Regions from separate parts of the Rahnella sp. PCH160 genome, predicted to be linked through region 3. Evidence: predicted binding sites of a transcription regulator. Region 3 holds the regulator's gene; each other region holds the start of a gene.
What was found. The regulator CRP, encoded in region 3, controls carbon source genes, mostly activating them, when cyclic AMP is high. The targets are predictions, from matches to a motif close to ATGTGANNNNNNTCACAT.
Positions count from the first base shown of each region.

Region 1: a site for CRP is predicted at 1,687-1,704, ahead of ACM5QY_RS15460 (arabinose ABC transporter substrate-binding protein). Genes of this name have one in related genera too.
Region 2: a site for CRP is predicted at 1,864-1,881, ahead of deoC (deoxyribose-phosphate aldolase). Genes of this name have one in related genera too.
Region 4: a site for CRP is predicted at 1,288-1,305, ahead of idnO (gluconate 5-dehydrogenase). Genes of this name have one in related genera too.

Region 1 is NZ_JBLOGT010000001.1:3,351,375-3,354,651, forward strand. It holds gene ACM5QY_RS15455 (ribulokinase) at 1-1,552, opposite strand, end outside; gene ACM5QY_RS15460 (arabinose ABC transporter substrate-binding protein) at 1,969-2,955, shown strand; gene araG (L-arabinose ABC transporter ATP-binding protein AraG) at 3,206-3,277, shown strand, end outside.
Region 2 is NZ_JBLOGT010000001.1:359,528-362,804, forward strand. It holds gene deoA (thymidine phosphorylase) at 1-753, opposite strand, end outside; gene deoC (deoxyribose-phosphate aldolase) at 844-1,623, opposite strand; gene ACM5QY_RS01605 (TatD family hydrolase) at 2,163-2,951, opposite strand; gene ACM5QY_RS01610 (patatin-like phospholipase family protein) at 2,948-3,277, opposite strand, start outside.
Region 3 is NZ_JBLOGT010000001.1:623,700-626,976, forward strand. It holds gene ACM5QY_RS02965 (phosphoribulokinase) at 1-496, shown strand, start outside; gene ACM5QY_RS02970 (OsmC family protein) at 554-961, opposite strand; gene crp (cAMP-activated global transcriptional regulator CRP) at 1,324-1,956, shown strand; gene ACM5QY_RS02980 (YccS/YhfK family putative transporter) at 2,018-3,277, shown strand, end outside.
Region 4 is NZ_JBLOGT010000001.1:2,464,874-2,468,150, forward strand. It holds partial or broken gene ACM5QY_RS11440 (MFS transporter) at 1-7, opposite strand, end outside; gene ACM5QY_RS11445 (LacI family DNA-binding transcriptional regulator) at 183-1,166, opposite strand; gene idnO (gluconate 5-dehydrogenase) at 1,375-2,139, shown strand; gene ACM5QY_RS11455 (SDR family oxidoreductase) at 2,190-2,933, shown strand; gene ACM5QY_RS11460 (c-type cytochrome) at 2,960-3,277, opposite strand, start outside.

The DNA.
Region 1 (3,277 bases), 2.7 Mb from region 3:
CCATTTTTTCCTGAGCGGCAGGGACGTCTTTGAACTCTCCGGCCGCGACGGCAGCAAAGATGGCGGCACCCAGCGCACAGCACTGTTCGGAGGCGACAATCTGCAACGGGCGGTTCATGGCGTCGGCGCAAACCTGCATGATGACCGGCGATTTACGGGCAATACCGCCGAGCGTGAGAACGTTTTCAACCGGAATATCCTGTTGTTCGAAACATTCCATAATCGCGCGCGCACCAAAGGCGGTGGCCGCGATGAAACCGCCGAACAGTTCCGGCGCTTCGGTGCCGAGATTGATGTCAGTAATGACGCCTTTCAGACGCTGATTGGCAAACGGTGTCCGGCGTCCGTTAAACCAGTCGAGCACCAGCGGCAGGTGATCCAGTTTAGGATTTTCGGCCCACGCGGCGGTCAGATCGGGCAGCAGATTTTTTTGTAATGCAGTGAGCTGATCTTTCAGTTCCGGATGCGCTTTGGCGGCCTGAACCAGCGGCCAGCTCAGCAGACGGCTGAACCACGCGTACATATCGCCAAACGCCGATTGCCCGGCTTCCATCCCGATCATCTCCGGCACGACACTGCCTTCAACCTGACCACAAATCCCGGCAATCGCGCGGTCGTTCACGCGCTCTTTATCGGCAATCAGAATGTCGCAGGTGGAGGTGCCGATCACTTTGACCAGCGTGTAAGGCTGCGCTCCGGCACCGACTGCGCCCATGTGGCAGTCAAACGCACCGCCGGAAAGCACCACGCTCGCCGGTAAACCGAGGCGCTGTGCCCATTCCGGGGTCAGTGTGCCTACGGCCTGATCGGCGGTGACGGTTTCGGTAAACAGCGGATACGGCAGGTGTTCCACTAATAACGGGTCGAGCGCGGCGAAGAAATCTTTCGGCGGCAGGCCGCCCCACGACGGATGCCAGAGCATTTTGTGCCCGGCACTGCAACGGCCACGCACGACTTTGTCCGGCGCGGTGGTGCCGGAAAGCAGGGCGGGCACCCAGTCGCACAATTCCACCCAGGAGGCGGCGGCCTGGGTGACAGATTTGTCGGCGCGTGAAACATGAAGAATTTTGGCCCAGAACCATTCGGAGGAGTAAACGCCGCCGATATAGCGGGAATAGTCGGGAAAATCGCCGCTGCGGCAAAGACGATTAATTTCTTCGGCTTCTTCTATTGCCGTGTGATCTTTCCATAGCACGAACATGGCGTTCGGGTTTTCGGCGAATTCCGGGTTCAGGGCCAGAATGTTGCCATCTTTGTCGACCGGTGCGGGCGTGGAACCGGTGGAATCAACGCCGATACCGACCACGCGTGCAGCGCGTTCATGCCCCAGACGTTGTACGACGTTTTTAATCGCCTGCTCCATCGCCTCTATATAATCAAGCGGATGGTGTCGGAACTGATTTATAGCCGCATCACAATAGCGGCCTTCATTCCAGCGCGGGTAGTAAACCACATCGGTTTCCATCTCGGCACCGGTCTGACAATCAACGGCCAGTGCCCGGACGGAATCGCTGCCAAAATCAAGACCAAGAGCAATCGCACCTTGCGTCATTCTTTCTCACTCCTTCAGGTTTGCCGTAGTCATTACGGCGGCGAATCGAATTGCTCTAACAGTAGGAGGATGGCAAAAAGTGAGTGAGGAGGCGTTAGCTGGAAGTATGCACAAATCTGCTCCTCATGATGTTTCTGTGAGGTTGGTCAAATGTTAGCGTTTGGCTAAAATCGCTATATCTATGTACAAACCTGCTGTTTTCCCGCCGTGTGATAGCGCTCTACATTCCGCTGCAAAATTACCGCTAAAACTGACTGCGTCTTACAAGAGAGTGTGACGTAAATCCGCTATATAACGGACTTCGCCGCACTCCGAATTTGTTTCCTTACGCTACTGATAACGTTTTCACGACGATGGCAAACCTTCCCATTCAGGGCCGGGATCGTGAAAAACAACAATAAAAGTCGGAGAACATCATGCATAAATTCACTAAGGCGTTAGCGGCGGTTGGTTTAGCTGCCGTTATGTCACATTCAGCTATGGCAGCAGAAAATCCGAAGCTGGGTTTCCTGGTTAAGCAGCCGGAAGAGCCGTGGTTCCAGACTGAATGGCGATTCGCCGATAAAGCCGGCAAGGATCTGAACTTTGAGGTCATTAAAATTGCTGTGCCGGATGGAGAAAAAACGCTGAATGCCATTGACAGCCTCGCGGCAAACGGCGCGAAAGGCTTTGTTATCTGCACACCAGACCCTCGTCTTGGCCCGGCCATTATGGCCAAGGCCCGCAGCTATGACATGAAAGTGATCCAGGTCGACGACCAGTTTGTGAATGCCAAAGGCAAACCGATGGATGATGTGCCATTAGTCATGATGGCCGCGACCAAAATCGGCGAACGTCAGGGCCAGGAACTGTATAAAGAAATGCAAAAACGCGGCTGGAAAGTGGCGGACACAGGCGTCATGGCTATCACGGCTGATGAGCTGGACACCGCGCGCCGCCGCACTTCCGGTTCAATGGCTGCGCTCAAAGCGGCGGGTTTCCCGGAAAAACAAATCTATAAAGTCCCGACTAAATCCAACGACATCCCCGGCGCACTGGATGCCGGTAACTCCCTGCTGGTGCAACATCCTGACGTGAAAAACTGGCTGATCATCGGCATGAACGACAACACCGTTCTGGGTGGCGTGCGTGCAACAGAAGGTCAGGGCTTTAAAGCCGCGAACGTGATCGGCATCGGCATCAACGGTGTGGATGCGGTGAATGAGCTGTCAAAAAGCGCACAAACCGGCTTCTACGGCTCCCTGTTACCCAGCCCGGATATCCACGGTTACAAAAGTATCCAGATGCTGAACGAATGGGTGACCAAAGGCGTTGAACCACCGAAATTCACCGAAGTGACCGACGTTGTCCTGATCACCCGCGACAACTTCAAAGAAGAACTGAAGAAGAAAGGCCTGATGTAATTTCCTCTTCATCCTTCGGGCCGCAGATGCGTTGGCTACGCTTGCTCACCCCGGTCACTTACTTATGTAAGCTCCCGGGGACTCTCAAGCTTGCCGCCTTTCTGCAACCCGAATGATTTTGAGGAAATCGGTGTTGAAACGAGCATTAGATAACGCTGCTGCACTACGGACGACGGTTAAGAAATGCGACTGTTTTCTGTGGTGCAGTAATCGGTTTGAAATCCTTCACATATTTTTCCAGGTAGCCACTATGACTCAGCAATCTTCAAATAAGACGCCTTTGCTGACACCGTCACTGACGGAGTTTGATGCGGCCAGGCCG
Region 2 (3,277 bases), 260 kb from region 3:
ACCGGCGCTGGACGCCAGCACCTGGTTCATGTCGGTGAGCAGCGCCGTGGTTTTGCAACCTGCGCCATTGGCCACATCCACAATCGCCTGTGCCAGATCTTCTGAAAGCTGGTAGGTCGGCATAAACGCGCCGGAGCCCACTTTGACGTCCATGACCAGCGCGTCCAGTCCTTCGGCCAGTTTTTTGGCGAGGATCGAGGCGGTAATCAGCGGGATAGAATCCACGGTCGCGGTGATATCACGCGTTGCGTAGAAACGTTTGTCTGCCGGTGCCAGCGAACTGGTCTGGCCGATGATCGCCACACCGACGTCCTGAATGATGCTGCGGAAACGGCTGTCGTCCGGGAAAATATCGAAGCCCGGAATGGCTTCAAGTTTATCCAGCGTGCCGCCGGTATGGCCCAGACCACGGCCGGAAATCATCGGCACATAACCGCCACAGGCAGCGACCATCGGGCCTAACATCAGGGATGTCACGTCACCCACGCCGCCGGTGGAATGTTTATCCACAATCGGGCCGTTCAGGTTGAGGCTTTTCCAGTCCAGCACGGTGCCGGAATCGCGCATTGCCATGGTCAGCGAAACGCGCTCTTTCATGGTCATGTCATTGAAATAGATGGTCATGGCCAGCGCGGCAATCTGACCTTCTGAAACCTGGCTGTCGCGAATGCCGTTCACAAAGAAACGAATTTCTTCGTCGCTTAAAGGCTGGCCGTCACGTTTTTTTCGAATAATTTCTTGTGCGAGAAACAAGGTATCCCCCTGCTTAGGCTGAGCGCCGGATGCGGACGCGAATACCGGGCGCTGTTAAACAGCGCCGCGGCAAAGGTCGTGTAGTGGTTATTAATAGCTGCTGGTGGCTTTCTGGCCAGCGTGACCCAGTGTGGTCAGCAGGCTTGCCAGCAGGCTGGAAGCGCCAAAACGGAAGTGACGTGCGTCAGCCCATTCGCTGCCCAGCAGACGGTCAGCCAGTGCCAGATATTGCGCAGCATCTTCAGCCGTTTTCACGCCACCGGCCGGTTTGAAACCGACGGCTTTGCCCACGCCCATTTCAGCAATCACGCTCATCATCAGTTCAGCGCTGTGCAATGTGGCGTTTTCAGGCACTTTACCGGTTGAGGTTTTGATGAAATCAGCGCCTGCTTTAATAGCAATTTCGGAGGCTTTTCGGATCAGCGCATCTGATTTAAGTTCACCGGTTTCGATGATCACTTTCAGCAGAACGTTTGCGGCCGCACAGGCTTCTTTGCACTGTTTAACCATCTCAAAACCAACCTGCTCATTACCGGCCATCAGTGCGCGGTACGGGAATACCACGTCAACTTCATCGGCACCGTAAGCAATGGCTGCGCGGGTTTCTGCCAGCGCGATTTCAAGATCGTCGTTACCGTGCGGGAAGTTAGTCACGGTCGCGATACGGATATCTGGCGTACCTTGCTCACGCAGGGTTTTACGCGCAATCGGGATAAAACGAGGATAAATACAAACAGCAGCGGTGTTACCTGCCGGGCTTTTCGCCTGGTGACAAAGCGCGATCACTTTTGCATCAGTGTCGTCTTCGTTCAGCGTGGTTAAATCCATCAGGTTCAGCGCACGTTGCGCTGCGGCGGTTAAATCGGTCATATAACTCTCCAACAATTTTCAATTCCAGCGACCGGCCAGAACTGAGCATACAGTCATGAATTCATTCCGGCGAATAACGTCGGGGAGAAGAATTCTGCACGTTGGCGAGCGGACTTGGTTCCATGAAGATAGCGTGCGTAAACCCTGTGGCTTACGTGGCAACTGAGATCCTTCTCACCGCGCTTGGACTGGCTGACGCCAATTCGTTGTGACTATTTGAACACGTCACATCAGGTTCCTGTGTGCAGTATTTCACACAAAATGAAAACCGTTTGCAACGTTGCTTATTAAAATGAGATCTAAATCACACTTTAACGGCGCTATGCTCAGTGTCTAATCCAGATAAGAGTGTATACCCGATTCATGACAAACGAAGTGCAGGCGGATATACAGAGAACGCCGACCGGCGCCCTTGCGGATAATGTTATAATAATAACATTTTAAAGAGAACATAAATCGCAATGCAGCGGCACAAACCCGAATAACTGGCGCATAAAGGTAAACGAAAATGTTATTTAAATCACAAAAAATCAAACCCATTACCGGCGTGCAGATAATGGAAAAACCCGGCGGGTGTTGGCGAGCAGCGTATCGGCGATTTCTTGCGCAGGTTCCGTGCGCAACTGGCATAACACATCAAACACCGCCGCGGCGCGTTCTGGCCGGTTCGGTTGTCCCTGAAAACCCTGCAACGGCATGTCCGGCGCATCGGTTTCGAGTAATAAAGAAGAGAGCGGCAACTGCGCCATCACCTGACGGGTTTTCTGCGCACGTTCATAACTTATCGTTCCGCCGACGCCTATCGCATAACCGAGTTTGATAAACGCCTGCGCCTGAGAAAGGCTTCCGGCAAAACCGTGTACCACGCCGGTCGCAGGCAGTTTCGCCTGGCGTAGCATCGCGGCAAGCTGATCGTGGCTGCGGCGCGAATGCAAAATCACCGGTAAGTTTTCTTTTTTCGCCAGCGAAAACTGAGCCTTTAGCAACCGTTTTTGTTGCTCAAACATCGGCTCTTCCATGTATAAATCCAGCCCGATTTCGCCTACGGCGACCAGCCGCACATCCCGGTGACTGAGCAGCGCCTCCAGCAATTCGACATCCTGCTCTTTGTGCTGCGCGATGTATAAAGGATGCAGGCCCAGCGCGGCGTGGATCTGCGGGTAATTCCTGGCGAGCGCGAGAATGCCACGAAAACGATCTGCCGTGACGGCCGGCACGATAAGCTCACGAACGCCCGATTCACCGGCAAGTTGCAGGCTTTCCGCTTCCGCGCCGGTAAAAGGCGGGAAATCGAAATGGCAGTGCGTATCAATGAACGTGAAACTCACAGCTTTTCACCTTCGCTGGCCGGATAGTGGCTTTCGGACAGGGCATTGTCGCTAAACGCCGCAGGACGGACTACGCCGCCATCGGCAACCATGTCCGTCAGCACGGCGGGATCAAGAATAATCTGTTCGAGTGTGCTGCTGGCCGCAGCCAGCGGGATCACATTCTCCGACTCGTCCTGCGGAACAACAATACGTTTTGGCCGGGTAACGCGCGGGGTAATCTGCGGATAAGGTCGTTCATTCTCACGCGGCAAAAACCAGTGCGCGGCAGCCGAAAGAAAATAACGCCCGCAACGGCGGCCCAGATGATAATCCTGATTCAGCGC
Region 3 (3,277 bases):
CATTTTATTCTACGAAGGCCTGCACGGCGGCGTGGTGTCCGACAAAACGGATGTCGCGGCGCATGTCGATTTGCTGGTCGGCGTGGTGCCCATCGTTAACCTCGAATGGATCCAGAAACTGGTGCGCGATACCGGCGAGCGCGGACATTCCCGAGAAGCGGTGATGGATTCCGTGGTGCGTTCGATGGACGACTACATCAACTACATCACGCCGCAGTTTTCCCGCACGCACATTAACTTCCAGCGCGTGCCGACCATCGACACCTCCAACCCGTTTGCCGCAAAAGCTATTCCTTCGCTGGATGAAAGCTTTGTGGTGATCCATTTCCAGGGGCTGGACGACATTGATTTCCCGTATCTGCTGGCGATGTTGCAGGGCTCGTTTATCTCGCACATCAAAACGCTGGTGGTGCCGGGCGGCAAAATGGGGCTGGCGATGGAGCTGATTATGGCGCCGCTGGTGCAGCGCCTGATGGAAGGGAAGAAAATCGAGTAAGTGAAATCAGGGCATGGCGCTGACACAAACCGGCCGCGCCTTTGCGCTGGTCGTGAATTATTCGGCGTTCACCACTTCAAAACTGTGGGTGATCGTCGCGGCTTTGCCCAGCATCAGGGAAACGGAGCAGTATTTTTCCGCAGACAGGCTGACGGCGCGATCGACAATTTTATCCGTCAGGTCTTTGCCGGTGACGATGAAATGCAGATTGATGTGCGTGAACAGACGCGGTGCTTCTTCGCGGCGCTGAGAGGTCAGTTTCACTTCGCAGTCACGGACGTCATTGCGGCCTTTTTGCAAAATAGAAACCACGTCAATCGCGCTGCAACCGCCCGCCGACATCAGCAACATCTCCATCGGGCTCGGCGCTTTATCGCCCGCATTGCCGTCCATTGTGATCTGATGGCCCGACGCTGACTCCCCCAAAAATGTCAGCCCTTCTACCCATTTTACGCGTGCGTGCATGTACTCTTCTCCCGGTGGATAAATTCGTCAAATTTTCCCCTCAGACTACCCTTTCACCCAAAATCTGGCAACGTAACCCGATCGCCATCATGCTGAAGCGAGACAACAGAAGACAGCATTGCAATCCTGTGTTACAAACAAAGCCGAAACATACTTTCCAGTAAATTGCGGTGACGGTTTTTGCGGTTTAAGAACAGAACCCACGGTGTTAACAGCAATAATCAGGCTGTTTCACTCCGACATCCGCTTGCAGCATTTCTGGGGAGTTATATGCTGAAAGGGCGCTTTATAAAGTAAGTGCCGTACAGGGAACTCTGAGCCCTGTGATTTTGGGCAGCGATAATAACAGAGGATAATAGCTAATGGTTCTCGGCAAGCCACAAACAGACCCGACTCTCGAATGGTTCCTGTCTCACTGTCATATACATAAGTATCCTTCTAAAAGTACGCTGATTCACCAGGGTGAAAAAGCCGAAACGCTGTACTACATCGTGAAAGGGTCGGTTGCCGTCCTGATTAAAGATGAAGAAGGCAAAGAAATGATACTGTCATACCTTAACCAAGGTGACTTCATCGGCGAGCTGGGACTCTTCGAAGAAGGGCAGGAACGCAGTGCCTGGGTTCGTGCTAAAACTGCCTGCGAAGTGGCTGAAATTTCTTATAAAAAATTCCGCCAGCTGATTCAGGTAAACCCGGATATTCTGATGCGTCTTTCCGCGCAGATGGCAAACCGTCTGCAAGTGACGTCAGAGAAAGTCGGCAACCTTGCCTTCCTCGACGTAACAGGCCGTATCGCGCAAACTTTGCTGAATCTGGCTAAACAGCCTGATGCAATGACCCATCCGGACGGGATGCAAATCAAGATCACCCGTCAGGAAATCGGCCAAATCGTCGGTTGTTCACGTGAAACAGTCGGACGTATTCTCAAAATGCTGGAAGATCAGAGCCTGATCTCCGCACACGGTAAAACGATTGTCGTTTACGGCACACGTTAATCCCTCAGAAATTGGCGCGACAGCTTACTGTCGCGCCTTTTTTATGGGCTAAGCTTTACCCATGACGCTATGGCGAAGACTGTTCTATCATCCCGAAGTTAACTACGCGCTGCGCCAGACGCTGGTGTTGTGCCTGCCTGTCGGTATTTGCTGGCTGTTTGGCAATCTGCAAATGGGCCTGCTGTTTTCCCTGTGTCCGGCCTGCTGCAACGTTGCCGGTCTCGATACCCCGCACAAACGCTTCTTTAAACGCCTGATGGTCGGCGGTTCGCTGTTTGCCGTCAGCAGTATTCTTTTGCAGGTGATGCTCGAAAACTGGCACATTCCCCTGCCGCTCATTATGTTAACGCTGGCCTTACTGCTCGGCGTTACCGGTGAAATCAGCCCGCTGCATGCGCGTTTATTGCCCGGCGCGCTGGTGGCCACCATCTTCACACTGAGCATGGTCGGCGTGAGGCCGATGTGGCAGGCACCCGCGCTGTTTGCCGCCGGCACCGCCTGGTACGGGCTGTTTAACTGGGCGTGGTTCCGTATTTCCGAAGAACAGCCAATGCGAGAAACGCTCAGTCAGCTGTATTTACAGCTCGCGGATTATTTCGAGGCCAAATACAGCCTGCTGACGCAGCATACCGACCCGGAAACTGCCCTTCCGCCGCTGCTCAAACGTCAGCAGCAGGTTATTGATCTGATTGCGTTGCTGTATCAGCAACTGCACATGCTCCCGCAGCACGGGCATAATCATCACCACAAGCGGCTGTTCCAGCGTTTTCAGGTCGCGCTCGATTTGCAGGAACACATCACGGTGAGCCTGCATCAGCCGGAAGAAGTGCAAAAACTGGTGGAAGAAAGCCACGCCGAAGCGGTGATCCGCCGGAATGCGCAGGTGATTTCCGCCCGGCTGCGCGTGATTGCGGACGATATTCTTTATCACCGGTTTTCCGAACGTTTCACGATGGCGAATGAACTGGCGGCGCTGGAAAAAATCGCGGCACAAAATCCGGACAATCCGGTTGGCCGCTTTTGTTATTACCATTTCAGCCGCATCGCCCGACTGCTGCGGACGCAGCGCCCGCTGTACCGCCGAGATCTGATGAACTCCCAGCCGCGCCTGCCGTTCTGGCCTGCACTGAAAAGTTATCTGTCTTTTAAATCTTCAGCCCTGCGCAACGCTGCGCGTCTGGGGCTGATTCTGGCGATCGGCAGCAGCCTGGGCCTCTTCTTCAATCTGCCGAAACCCTACTGGATTTTGCTGACCATCATGCTGGTCAGCCAGAACGGTTATAACGCCACCCGTGTGCGTATCCAGCACCGTGCGCTCGGC
Region 4 (3,277 bases), 1.8 Mb from region 3:
TATTCATAGTCTTTCCTCTGTGTGCTTGAATCCGGCGATGACCTAATAAAAGCATTTTGAGGAAAGTATTTCGTGACAGGCGTCACGTTGAATTATGTTAAGAAAAGGTGTTACCTGCAACGTGATCCTGCACCGCAGTTAGCGTGCAGGATGAAAGGCGGTGAATTGCGGAAAAGGGTGCGTTAAATCGTGCCGCCGAGGGAAATCCGGTAGTGCAAATCGACACGCTCGATGGTCGGCAGGTTTTTGATTTTCTTCAGCAATATCTCGGCGACAACCTTGCCCATTTCAAAGCGCGGCGTAATAACGCTGGCCAGCAACGGCGTGGTCGCCAGCCCGATATCCAGTCCGTGAAAACCTGAAATCGCCATGTCTTGCGGTACGCGGATGCCCAGTTTCAGACATTCCTGTAACACACCGACGGCAATATCGTCGTTGGTACACAAAATCGCATTGGTGTGCGGATAAAGCTGGCGCGCCATCGACAGCATACCGGCGCCGATGGACACCGATGAAACTTTGTTTGGCGTGATATGCACCGGCGTCAGCCCGCGTTCAGTCATCGCCCGGCTGTAACCCTGATAACGTTTCTGGTCACGCGCGTCAGACATCGAACCGAAATACACCACATACTCTTTGCCGCTGGCCAGCAGCGTCGTGGCCATATCATATCCGGCCTGCTGATTATCAAAACCCACTGCAATGCGGCCATTCTGATCGTCGAGATCCATCACTTGTGCGACCGGAATTTCAGCCGCATTCAGATACTTATCTGCTTTCAGCGTATGCACGGAATCTGTGAGAATCAGCCCGGCGAGCTGATAACCGAGCAGGTTGATAATGTGTTCTTCTTCGCGGTCTTTGCTGTAATCGTAATTGACCACCAGCGTCTGGTAGCCCTGGGCGGACGTCACGGACTCAATACCTGCCAGCAAATCGGAGAAAATCTGATTGTTAAAAGAGGGCACCAGAATGCCGATACGCGGCGCTTTGGCCGGTCCGCGGGCTTCTTCCAGCGGATAACCGACTTCTTCCATGACCTTGGTGATACGCTCGCGGGTTTCAGGAGAGACCTTTTCCGGCGTGCGCAGAAAACGGCTGACCGTCATCTTGGTCACATCCGCCAGTTGGGCGATGTCCTGTAATGTCACGCGCTGGTTTCTCATGCGGGTTTTCCCTGATCATTTCCCCAAAATATACCTGATTATTGAAACAGAAAGCGCCGGAGATTGTTATCAAAATGATGATGATCACATCGGGAGTAACAGGGTTTTTTAACATTCTTCAAAGTGATCTGCATCACAGTTTGGCGGCGGGTAAACCGTTGTAGTGGGGCTAACTTTTCATAAGCAGCTTTTTAATAGGGCCAACGTCATGACAAATCTCTTCTCACTGGATAACAAAAGGATTCTGGTCACCGGTTCCACGCGCGGTCTGGGTTTCCTGCTGGCGAAAGGGCTGGCGCAGCACGGGGCGGAAATTATCGTCAACGGCACGCAGCAGGAATCAACCCAAAAGGCGGCTGAAGCGCTGCGCGCAGAAGGGTTTATCGCACACGCCGTCTCGTTTGATGTCACAAACAGCCAGGCGGTGAATCAGGCGATTGACCATATCGAAAAGACCCTCGGCCCGATTGATGTGCTGGTGAACAACGCGGGGATCCAGCGCCGCCACAAATTTACCGATTTCCCGGAAAAAGACTGGGACGATGTGATTGCGGTGAATCAGAAATCCGTTTTTCTGGTGTCACAAGCCGTTGCGCGTTACATGATCACGCGCGAGCGCGGCAAAATTATCAATATCGGTTCGATGCAAAGCGAACTGGGCCGTGACACCATCACGCCGTACGCCGCCTCCAAAGGCGCGGTGAAAATGCTGACACGCGGTATGTGTGTCGAACTGGCGCGCTACAATATTCAGGTGAACGGCATTGCGCCGGGCTATTTCAAAACCGACATGACGCAGGCGCTGGTCGATAACAAAGAGTTCTCCGAATGGCTGTGCAAACGCACCCCCGCCGCGCGCTGGGGCAATCCGGAAGAGCTGGTCGGCGGCGCGGTTTATCTGTCATCCAGGGCGTCTGACTTTGTTAACGGGCATCTGTTATTTATAGACGGCGGCATGCTGGCCGCAGTTTGATCCCCGTTATCCTTTTAAGTAAGCCGCTTCCGGATAGGGGAAATAAAACTATGAGCAAAATCGCACTGGTCACCGGCGGTGGCAGCGGTATCGGGCTGAGCGCCGCGAAGTCGCTGGCGGGTATTGGATTTACGGTCATTCTGGCGGGGCGCAATACAGAAAAACTGGCGCAGGCCGTGGCACAGTTTGCGCCGGGACAAGCGGTGGCGCGTGAGCTGGATGTGACCCGCCCGCAGTCGGTCGCCGCGCTGTTTGCGGATATTCAGGAAACCTTCGGGCGGCTGGATTTACTGTTTAATAACGCCGGAAATAACGTGAAGGATGTGCCCATCGATGAGCTTGCGGTGGAAGACTGGCTTTCGGTGATCAACACCAATCTGACCGGCGCATTTTTGTGTACGCAGGCGGCGGTCAGACTGATGAAACAGCAATCTCCGCAGGGCGGTCGCATTATCAATAACGGTTCGGTTTCGGCGCAGTCGCCGCGTCCGAATTCCGCGCCTTACACCGCCAGCAAACATGCGATTACCGGCCTGACTAAATCCACGGCGCTCGATGGCCGCGCATTCAACATCGCGTGCGGGCAGATTGATGTCGGCAACGCCGCCACGGATATGGGCAACAAAGCGCTGGCAGGCAGGATGCAGGCCGACGGACATATCGCCGAAGAGCCGGTGATTGCGGTGGAACGCGTCGGTGAAGCCGTGGCTTTTATGGCCGGATTACCGCCGGGCACCAACGTTCTGACCATGACCGTTATGGCCAGCGCCATGCCGCTGGTCGGGCGGGGGTAACGCTTTTTGCATTTCATCTTCCGTGATTATGCTTTTCTGACTTTGCGCTTTCTGCCGAGCCAGAAAATCAGCACCAGCAGAATGATCACGCCGATGACCATCGCCGGTGCCATGAACGGTTGCAGTTTCGCCAGAAGCGTAACCGGACCGCCTGCGCGTAACACCGCCACATCCTGCGCGCTGACCTGAACGCCTGCGTTGCCGTAGTTCTTCAACACGTAGTTGGAGATATCCGCAATCTGCTGATCGTCGAGCTGACCGACATACGAACCCACGCCAAATTTCGGCATCAGCACGTGATGGTCGCCCACCTGACGATCGACGCCGTAAAGAATGGCGGAAAT